One region of the Acetobacteroides hydrogenigenes genome, then DNA from elsewhere that is predicted to be linked to it. Evidence: riboswitches for the same ligand, from Rfam matches in the RefSeq annotation. Region 1 holds a riboswitch; the other holds the start of a gene.
What was found. A riboswitch is a leader RNA that binds a small molecule or an ion and turns the genes downstream of it on or off. The one in region 1 is predicted to bind cobalamin.
Positions count from the first base shown of each region.

Region 2: linked by a shared signal. The riboswitch ahead of CLV25_RS05385 (ABC transporter substrate-binding protein) and the one ahead of CLV25_RS14305 (sirohydrochlorin cobaltochelatase) in region 1 are both predicted to bind cobalamin.

Region 1 is NZ_SLWB01000018.1:9,926-14,224, forward strand. Features, by position in the region: gene CLV25_RS14300 (TonB-dependent receptor) at 1-299, opposite strand, end outside; gene CLV25_RS14305 (sirohydrochlorin cobaltochelatase) at 444-1,328, opposite strand; cobalamin riboswitch at 1,442-1,649, opposite strand; gene CLV25_RS14310 (sirohydrochlorin cobaltochelatase) at 1,758-2,057, opposite strand; tRNA gene CLV25_RS14315 (tRNA-Thr) at 2,247-2,319, opposite strand; gene CLV25_RS14320 (DUF6340 family protein) at 2,347-3,309, opposite strand; gene fabG (3-oxoacyl-[acyl-carrier-protein] reductase) at 3,404-4,150, opposite strand.
Region 2 is NZ_SLWB01000004.1:1,745-6,043, reverse strand. Features, by position in the region: gene CLV25_RS05395 (6-phosphofructokinase) at 1-480, shown strand, start outside; gene CLV25_RS05390 (branched-chain amino acid aminotransferase) at 777-1,796, shown strand; cobalamin riboswitch at 1,864-2,061, shown strand; gene CLV25_RS05385 (ABC transporter substrate-binding protein) at 2,090-3,244, shown strand; gene CLV25_RS05380 (iron ABC transporter permease) at 3,289-4,290, shown strand; gene CLV25_RS05375 (ABC transporter ATP-binding protein) at 4,290-4,299, shown strand, end outside.

The DNA of each region.
Region 1 (4,299 bases):
TCCTCCATCCTAAAGGCTAGGTCCGACACATCGCCACGAACGCTTACGCGCTGAGCCAGACGCTGCATGCCCGTATAGGTTGCCACCAGCGTATAATCACCCGCCTTAGGTACCTTAATAGTAAACTCTCCGTTGACGTTGGTGGCCGCACCAACTGTTAGTCCCTTTACCATTACGTTGGCGCCAACAATTAGCTTTCCGTTAGACTTCTCAGTTACGGTTCCCTTAATGGTGTACGACTGTGCGCCTGCAGCTACTGCTAGCATCAGCGCTAACAGCGTTGCCAATATCTTATTCATTCTCTTTTTTTGGTTGGTTTGTTAACTGATGGCACCAAGTATCACGATATACGTAGCGCGAAAAAGCGCTCTAAAACACTTAGCGGTTTATTCCCAAATTTTCGTGATACCTGATATGTGCGTCATTATATCTCGGGAAGCTCTCTACTTCCCTCCTGCTATCTGCTGAAGATGCTTCACCCAAATGCTACCTATGGCATCTAGCTCGCCCATCCCCTTTAGGACAACCTCTACGGTAAATCCCTCCTTGGTAAGCAGCGACTTCCAGCTGGTAGGTTCGCTACCAGCCATGTCGTTTACCGCATGATCGCCAGCAACCAGCATAAAGGGCATTAGCCATACCTTCTTTACGCCTTTAGCTTTAAGGGAGGCCACCACATCGTCGAGCGTGGGCGTACCCTCTACCGTTCCTATGTAGGTGTTGGCATCGACCTTGGCAAAGTAGTACTGCATGGCTGGATAGTAGACGTTGGAGGTGTGCTTAGAGCCATGCCCCATAAATACAACCGCCTCCTTTCCCTTTCGCTCGGCAGGAACATTGGCTATCAGGGCCGATGCCACCTCGCTCATATCGGAATCGCTCCATAGCAGCGGAGTACCCACCGTTACCTGCCTAATCCCCTTAGGCATCTTGGTAAAGGCGTTGGCCGTTTGCACCAAATCGTCGTACTCGTCGCCTGGAATTATATGCAGCGACTGCACGTAAACGTTGCTGTAACCATCTTCGCCCAGCTTAGCTAGCGCCTCTGCTGGCGAAAGAATCTCCTCGCCACGCTTCCTTAAAATCTTTCGAATAATTTTAGATGTGTAGGCCCAGCGAATCTCGGTGTTCGGAAATGCCTTAGCCACCTTCTCGCCTACCCTGTCGATGGCTCCTTTAGAGTCGGATAAGGATGTACCAAAAGCCACCAGCAGAATTGCCCTTTTGGGTTCGGCCTCGCTACCGGCTGCCGCCAACGTGGTGGTGTGGAGCAACAGCGGAAGGCATATAAGCCAACCCATAAGCAACTTTAACCTCGTAATCATCATTGTATTAAAAATTAAAATTAATACAACATGCCCTTTGCTAAATGCAGGAAAATAAAAGTGAAGAATACGCCTAGGTTCATATTCAACAGCTACTTCTTACCCGGAAGCAATACATGTGTTTGTTGAATGAGGCAGGTCTCCTGACTTACCTAGTATTGCGGCCTTCCCACCCTCTTTCGAAGGCAGTGGCGTAGACTTGCAATACCAGCTGCAACGCAGCTATTGGCATACAGTAGCGGGTACTGTTCCGGATTCACACCGGATTCCCTTTTACTGGCTGAGAAGGATTCCCAACCAGTCACCTTATTCGGGTGTAAAATTAGGGTAAAATATTAAGCAACCAAAGAAAATTCGAGGGTTTCCGGGAAATTGTACTCTAGGATTTTCTAATATCAATTGATTTATTCCGCTTAAAAAGCGAAGTATTGGTTACTTTGCTTGACTCTTATGCTCTACCCAAACGTTTACGATTTCCTTGTAGACTTCAATTCCAACAAGTTTGGGTTCAACGGTATAGTCCGCCTTTTCGAGTACTGATTTCCATCTATCAGATTCTTCGCTAGCCATATCGTTATTAGCATAATCGCCAGCAATTGACGTAAGAGGGGCAATGATTACTTTTTTATTCGCAATAGTTTGCGATTTTAGCGATGCTACGATATCGGCAATGCCCGGTTCTCCTTCAACCGTTCCAATATAAAGTTTGTAAGTAGGGTATTTTTTATTAATGTCCTCTTGAAGCTACTTACAGTAGGCATTATAGACAATTAACTTTTATAACCATATTTTTAACGCTCTATCACTTATATCTGATACTATTAAGAGAAGGTATAAATCATACCACTACGATCAAAAATCGCGTTTTGTATTCTGTTGAAAATAAAAAATACCATCTCAAACGAAATGGTATTCTATAAGAGCCTCTCACCGGACTTGAACCGGCGACCTACGCATTACGAATGCGCCGCTCTACCGACTGAGCTAAAGAGGCTTGTTTTCACTTATGCAAAGGTAGTAATTATTCCTGTTGTTGGTCTTCCAATGTGCCATTTTCTACGGATGCACCCTTTTCCTGCATTTCTCGTTTTATTAAGGCAGTCCAATATTGCTGCACTACATAGGAATTCTTTATCTTTTGACATTTTTCCAGCCACTTCTTGGCAAGATCAATATTACCCATCATTTCACAGGCAAGCGCGATATTAAAAGTTGCCGCATACACGTCATTTTTTTCGGGAGATGTCAAGAAAGTTTGCATTAACGATATAACTTCTTTCCACTTAAAATCTTGCACTAATTGGCTAACTTTCTGAAACTTTAAATCTGGAACGGTAAGATAATATCTGTACTGCTCTTGCCAAAATGGTAGTATGGAAAAACCAATCTTTTGGGCAACTCGATATGAAACATCATTAGATATTATAGAGTCAAGTTCCGATCGTGAAACTTTTTCATATTGGTCGTAATATAAGGAATCTTTATCGAGTAGTTCTCTCTCTAACACCCCCTCTTTAGCATTGTAGACATGCCACAACGACGCATAAACTACTTTATAGGAAGTAGGAGTTTCTCTTTCAATAAGAGTTCGTAATAGAGAAAGTACTACGATATACTTAGGCTTTTCCAACTGCGAAAAACTTTTTATTTCTTCTGAGGTGAGGAGTTCTGGATCACTTTCTGAGATTGGGTGATAGTTAACCCGCACGTAACTCTGCGAGAATGTCCCTAACGATTGAAAATACGCCTTAAAATTTTCTATGGTATTAACAACCTGAAGAGAATCATCTACAAATGCTGACTTTTGCTTGTTTACCAGCCTGCTTTTTAAACGATAGTTGGCAACAAGTACAATACGCTCGTCATCCTTCAGCGATATCCGCTCGGCACTTGGTATAAGAACATCAACATTTACAGTTTTGGTTGTTACAGCACATGAGGATGCTGTAAATATCAAAAACAAATAAGCAATAATTTTTCGCATAGCGATTTTTATAGTAGAATTGGTGCCCCTAATATAGCAGAAAAAAGCCACCCCTATCCAAGGAGTGGCAAAAAAATGAACAGATAAAATTCTACTAAATATTCATACCTCCACATACGGTCAGAACCTGACCTGTAACATACGATGAAAGATCGGATGCAAAGAAAACGCACGCGTTAGCAACATCTTCAGGAGTACCTCCACGACGAAGTGGAATCTTTGAAGCCCACTCTGCTTTTACATCATCAGGAAGTTGATCGGTCATCTCTGTCATGATAAAACCTGGAGCAATTGCATTATGACGAATATTACGCATACCCATTTCCTTTGCTGCTGATTGGGTAAAACCTATAATACCAGCCTTTGATGCAGCGTAGTTACATTGGTTTGCATTTCCAGAAACGCCTACTACCGAACTCATATTTATAACGCTACCATTGCCCTGTTTCCACATAACTGGCTGAACAGCTTTGGTAAAGTTAAATACCGATTTTAGGTTTACTGCAATAACAGCATCCCATTGGGCTTCGGTCATACGTTTTAGTGCACCGTCTTTGGTAATACCAGCATTGTTTACCAAAATATCTACGCGTCCAAAATCTTTTACAATCTCATCTACAACACGGTGGGTGTCTTCAAAGTTGGCAGCATTTGATGCGTATCCTTTAACCTTAACACCCAATGCGGCGATCTCTTTTTCTGTAGCCTGAGCAGCTTCGTTATACTCAAGGTCAGTAAAAGCGACATTGCAACCTTCGGCTGCAAAACGTAGCGCAATTGCTTTACCAATACCTCGTGCTGCCCCTGTAATGATGGCTACTTTCCCTGCTAATAAATTCATTGAAATTGAAATTAATTAGGTTTATGACTGTGAGCAAATGTACAAAAAATATCTCTTCACGAAAAAATGTTAGGAGAGCCACGGATAATAAAAGAATGTTGATATTTTTGTTTCAGCAAAAGCGTCCTTTTTCTAAAGTAATTCATTTT
Region 2 (4,299 bases), on a different contig from region 1:
AGAGCTAACAATCCAAGTAAGTATTCCGTTCTTTTGGTTTCAGAAGGGGCTATGTTTAAAAACGGAGATATGATCTTTAAGGGTGAAGAGGCCGATGCCTATGGGCACAAGAAACTCGGTGGAATTGGTGATATCGTTTCGGAACAGATGCGAAATATATCGGCAAAATACAATAATGGTAGAAAGATTGATGTTATCAACCAGCGATTGGGCTATATGGTTCGGTCTGGGGCGCCTGATGCGCTTGATAGCATTGTGCCTATGGCTTTTGGAAACCTTGCGCTCGATCTTATTCTTAAAGGAACTTTTGGTAGGTTGGTGAGCTTACGCAATGGGAGGTACGACAATGTACCTATCGAAGTTGTAACTAGCTACAAAAAGAAGGTTGATATCGAAAAGTTCTACGATAAGGAACGGTATCGACCACGGTACGAGAATTTCAACGATAAGCCACAGCTTATTATGACAAGCGACTACTAGGCCGTTAAAGAGAGGAGAGATTTTTCATCTCTCCTTTTTTATTTTAGAAATTGTAATGAGAATTCAACCTAGTTCTGGAATTTCTAAATTTTAAGTGTTAAATCGCGGAAGTGAATTTGGGCCATGTGGTTTAATCTGCGACGATAAGAACATTACTTTTTGTTATATTGTAGCTTGATTTTGGTTTATTGTTGCAAATTGTAATGTAGAATAGATTTCGTAGTGATAAATTTGTTAAATCTGTTTTTGCTAAACGAAAAACTATTACTTTTGGTGGCATCAGAAAACGCAATCATATGGAAAATTTAGATTGGGGTAAGTTGCCTTTCGGTTACATCAAAACCGACTACAACATCCGTTGTACATTTAAAGATGGGAAATGGGGAGAATTAGAGGTGTCTGATTCGGAATATCTCCCAATTCATATTGCCGCAACAGGACTTCATTATGGACAAGAGGCATTTGAAGGCTTAAAGGCTTATAGAGGCAAAGATGGCAAGATCCGTCTTTTCCGTTGGATCGAGAATGCGAAGCGTTTACATCGGTCGGCTGAAGGCATTCTGATGGCTCCAGTTCCTGAAAAGCTTTTTGAAGAGGCAATCCTTAAGGTTGTGAAGCTTAACGAGCGCTTCGTACCGCCATATGGTACAGGTGCATCACTATACCTGCGCCCAGTTCTATTTGGTACAGGCGCAGAGGTGGGCGTTAAACCTGCAAGCGAGTACACCTTTATCGTATTTGCAACGCCTGTCGGTCCTTACTTCAAGGAAGGCTTTAACCCTGTTAAGATTGCTATTGTTAAGGATAGCGATCGTGCTGCACCGCTAGGTACCGGAACCTTAAAGGTTGGTGGTAACTATGCTGCTAGCCTCCGTGGTGTTGTAGAAACCCACCATAAGGGCTATAGCTCGCCAATGTACCTCGATGCAAAGGAGAAGAAGTACATCGATGAGATTGGTGCCGCTAACTTCTTTGGCATTAAGGATAACTGCTATATAACCCCCGAGAGCACAAGTATTCTTCCATCGATAACCAACATGAGCTTGCTAACGTTGGCCGAAGATCTTGGAATTAAGGCTATCCGCCGTCCTATTCCGGTAGAGGAACTAGACACCTTTGAAGAGGTTGGCGCTTGCGGAACGGCTGCCGTTATATCTCCAATTGGCGAGATTGCCGATCTGGAAACCGGTAAGGTTTACAAGTTCTGCAAAGACGGACGTCCAGGACCAGTATCGACTAAGCTGTACGAAACCCTGGTGGCGATTCAGTATGGCGATATTCCTGATCCTCACGGCTGGGTTACCATTGTTGAGTAATCAAGAAAACAAAAATAAGCATAGAAGGGCGGCAAACATGTCGCCCTTCATTTTTAGATATTTGTCGGAAAAAGGCTACCTTTGTGGCCGATTCGGCGATCTTACGAACCGCGTAAGATTAAAGGGAATCCGGTTAAAATCCGGAGCTGTACCCGCAGCTGTATGTCCTAGTAGCGGCCTTTAATGGTTTACCACTGTCAGCTGATGATGGGAAGGTTTTAAAGGGGGGACGAGCCAGAAGACCTGCCACGATCATGGGTAAACATCAACTTTCGGGAATAAAAGTTTAAAGAATGACACGTTTTAGAGCCTTACTGGCAACTGCACTGGTTTTACTGCTGTTTAGCGCTTGCTCTTCCAAAAAAAACGGCAACGGCGAATCATCGAACTCCGGTTCGTCCTACTTTTCGGAGAAAATAACCCTTAAGTACCTTCGCGGATTTAGCATTGGCTACCACGGCAGCTACGCTACGGTTGACGTTCGCGATCCGTTCGACTCGACCAAGCTGCTTAAGCGCTACATCCTGATCGATCGTACTAAACCTACCCCTACGGGATTGCCCCAAGGCATTGTGGTGAAGGTTCCTGTCGAGAAATCGGCCTGCTTTTACGGTTTAACGGTGAACGAGATGGCCCGCCTAGGAGTGAACCAGACCGTAACCGGAGTGGCCGAACCCCAATACGTAAAGGATGGCCTTGTGCAGGCGGGGCTTAAGCAGGGCAAGGTGGTGGATCTGGGCGAGGTGGCGCAGGCCAACGTGGAGCGCATCATCGAAGCGAACCCGGAGATACTGGTTGTCTCGCCAATTTCGGGGGGATCGCTAAATAAGATAGAGCAAACGGGCGTACCGCTGGTGTACGACTGCTCGTACCTGGAGAATACGCCGCTGGCGCGTGCGGAATGGATTAAGTTCATCGCGCTATTCTTTAAAAAGGAGGCGCTTGCCAACAAAATGTTCGATAGCGTTGATGCCCGATACTGCCGCGTTGCAAAAATTGCAAGGGCTTCCAAGTCGCATCGGCCTACGGTATTCACCGAAAAGAAGTTCGGACAGGTGTGGTACACCCCTGGAGGCCGCAGCTACATGGCTCGCTTCCTAGAGGATGCCGGAGCCGACTACATCTGGAAGGATGATAAGAGCACGGGTTCGCTACCGCTAAGCTTTGAGTCGGTGCTGGCAAAAGCATCGAATGCCGACTACTGGATCATAAAAACCAACACCCCATACGTGTACACCTACGCCCATCTCGAAAAGGAGTTCGGGCTGTACAGCAGCTTCAAGGCGTTTAAGGAGGGCTCCATCGTTAGCTGCGATACGGGAAGAGTGCCCTACTACGAGGACGGCTACCTTGAGCCGGATGTCATCCTTAGCGATATGGTGAGCATCTTCCATCCGGAGCTGCTGCCCGGCTATATTCCCAAATACTTTAAAATGCTGGCCCGATGAGCATCGCTGCAGCGAGACGTAAGCGGAGCCAAAGCGTGCGCATTATGGCAGGAGTAGGGGCGCTGATCCCACTTCTGATGCTGATGAATATTGCTTGGGGAACGGTGTCCATTCCTGTGGGAAAGGTGTTCGAGATACTTTCCGGGGCCGACACGTCGAACGTTGCGTGGAATAACATTATTTGGATGTCACGCATGCCCCAGTCGATTACGGCCATGCTGGCTGGCGCTGCCCTTGCGGCCTGCGGGCTGATGATGCAAACGCTCTTTCGCAATCCGCTTGCCGATCCTTCGATCCTCGGAATTAGTACGGGTGCGAATTTGGGCGTTGCCATCATGGTGCTATCGCTCAACGGGTCGATGGTGGTAGGCACCATTATGGGCTACACCGCCAACATCCTAGCGGCATTCGTTGGCGCTCTGGCCGTACTGCTGATCATCCTATCGCTATCGGGAAAAATAAAGAATACGGCCATGCTGCTTATCGTGGGTATCATGATTGGCTTCATGGCATCGTCCATCATATCGGTGCTTAACTTTTACGCCTCGAAGGAGAACATCCAAATCTTCGTGCTTTGGGGGCTGGGCGATTTCTCGAACGTAACGTGGAACGAGATGCCCTCCTTTGCCATTGCTTCGACTATTGGGATTGCGTTTGCCCTTTTGCAGATTAAGCCGCTGAACGCGCTGCTGCTGGGCGAAAATTACGCCTCGAACCTTGGGGTTAACGTAAAGCGGGCGCGATACTCCATTCTGCTGGCCGCAGGTTTGCTGATTGCGGCTGTTACGGCCTTCTGTGGGCCGATATCCTTTATCGGTTTGGCCGTTCCGCACGTGGCGCGGATGCTGCTCGGGACATCGAACCACAAGACGCTGCTGCCGGCAACCATTCTGCTGGGCTCGGTGGTTGCTCTTTTGTGCAACCTGCTAACAACCCTGCCGGGTGAGGGAGGGATTATCCCCATTAATGCCGTAACTTCGATGCTTGGTGCGCCGGTGGTGATATACGTGATCTTTAACCGTCGTAAGCTACAATACTTTTCGTGATGAGTGCAA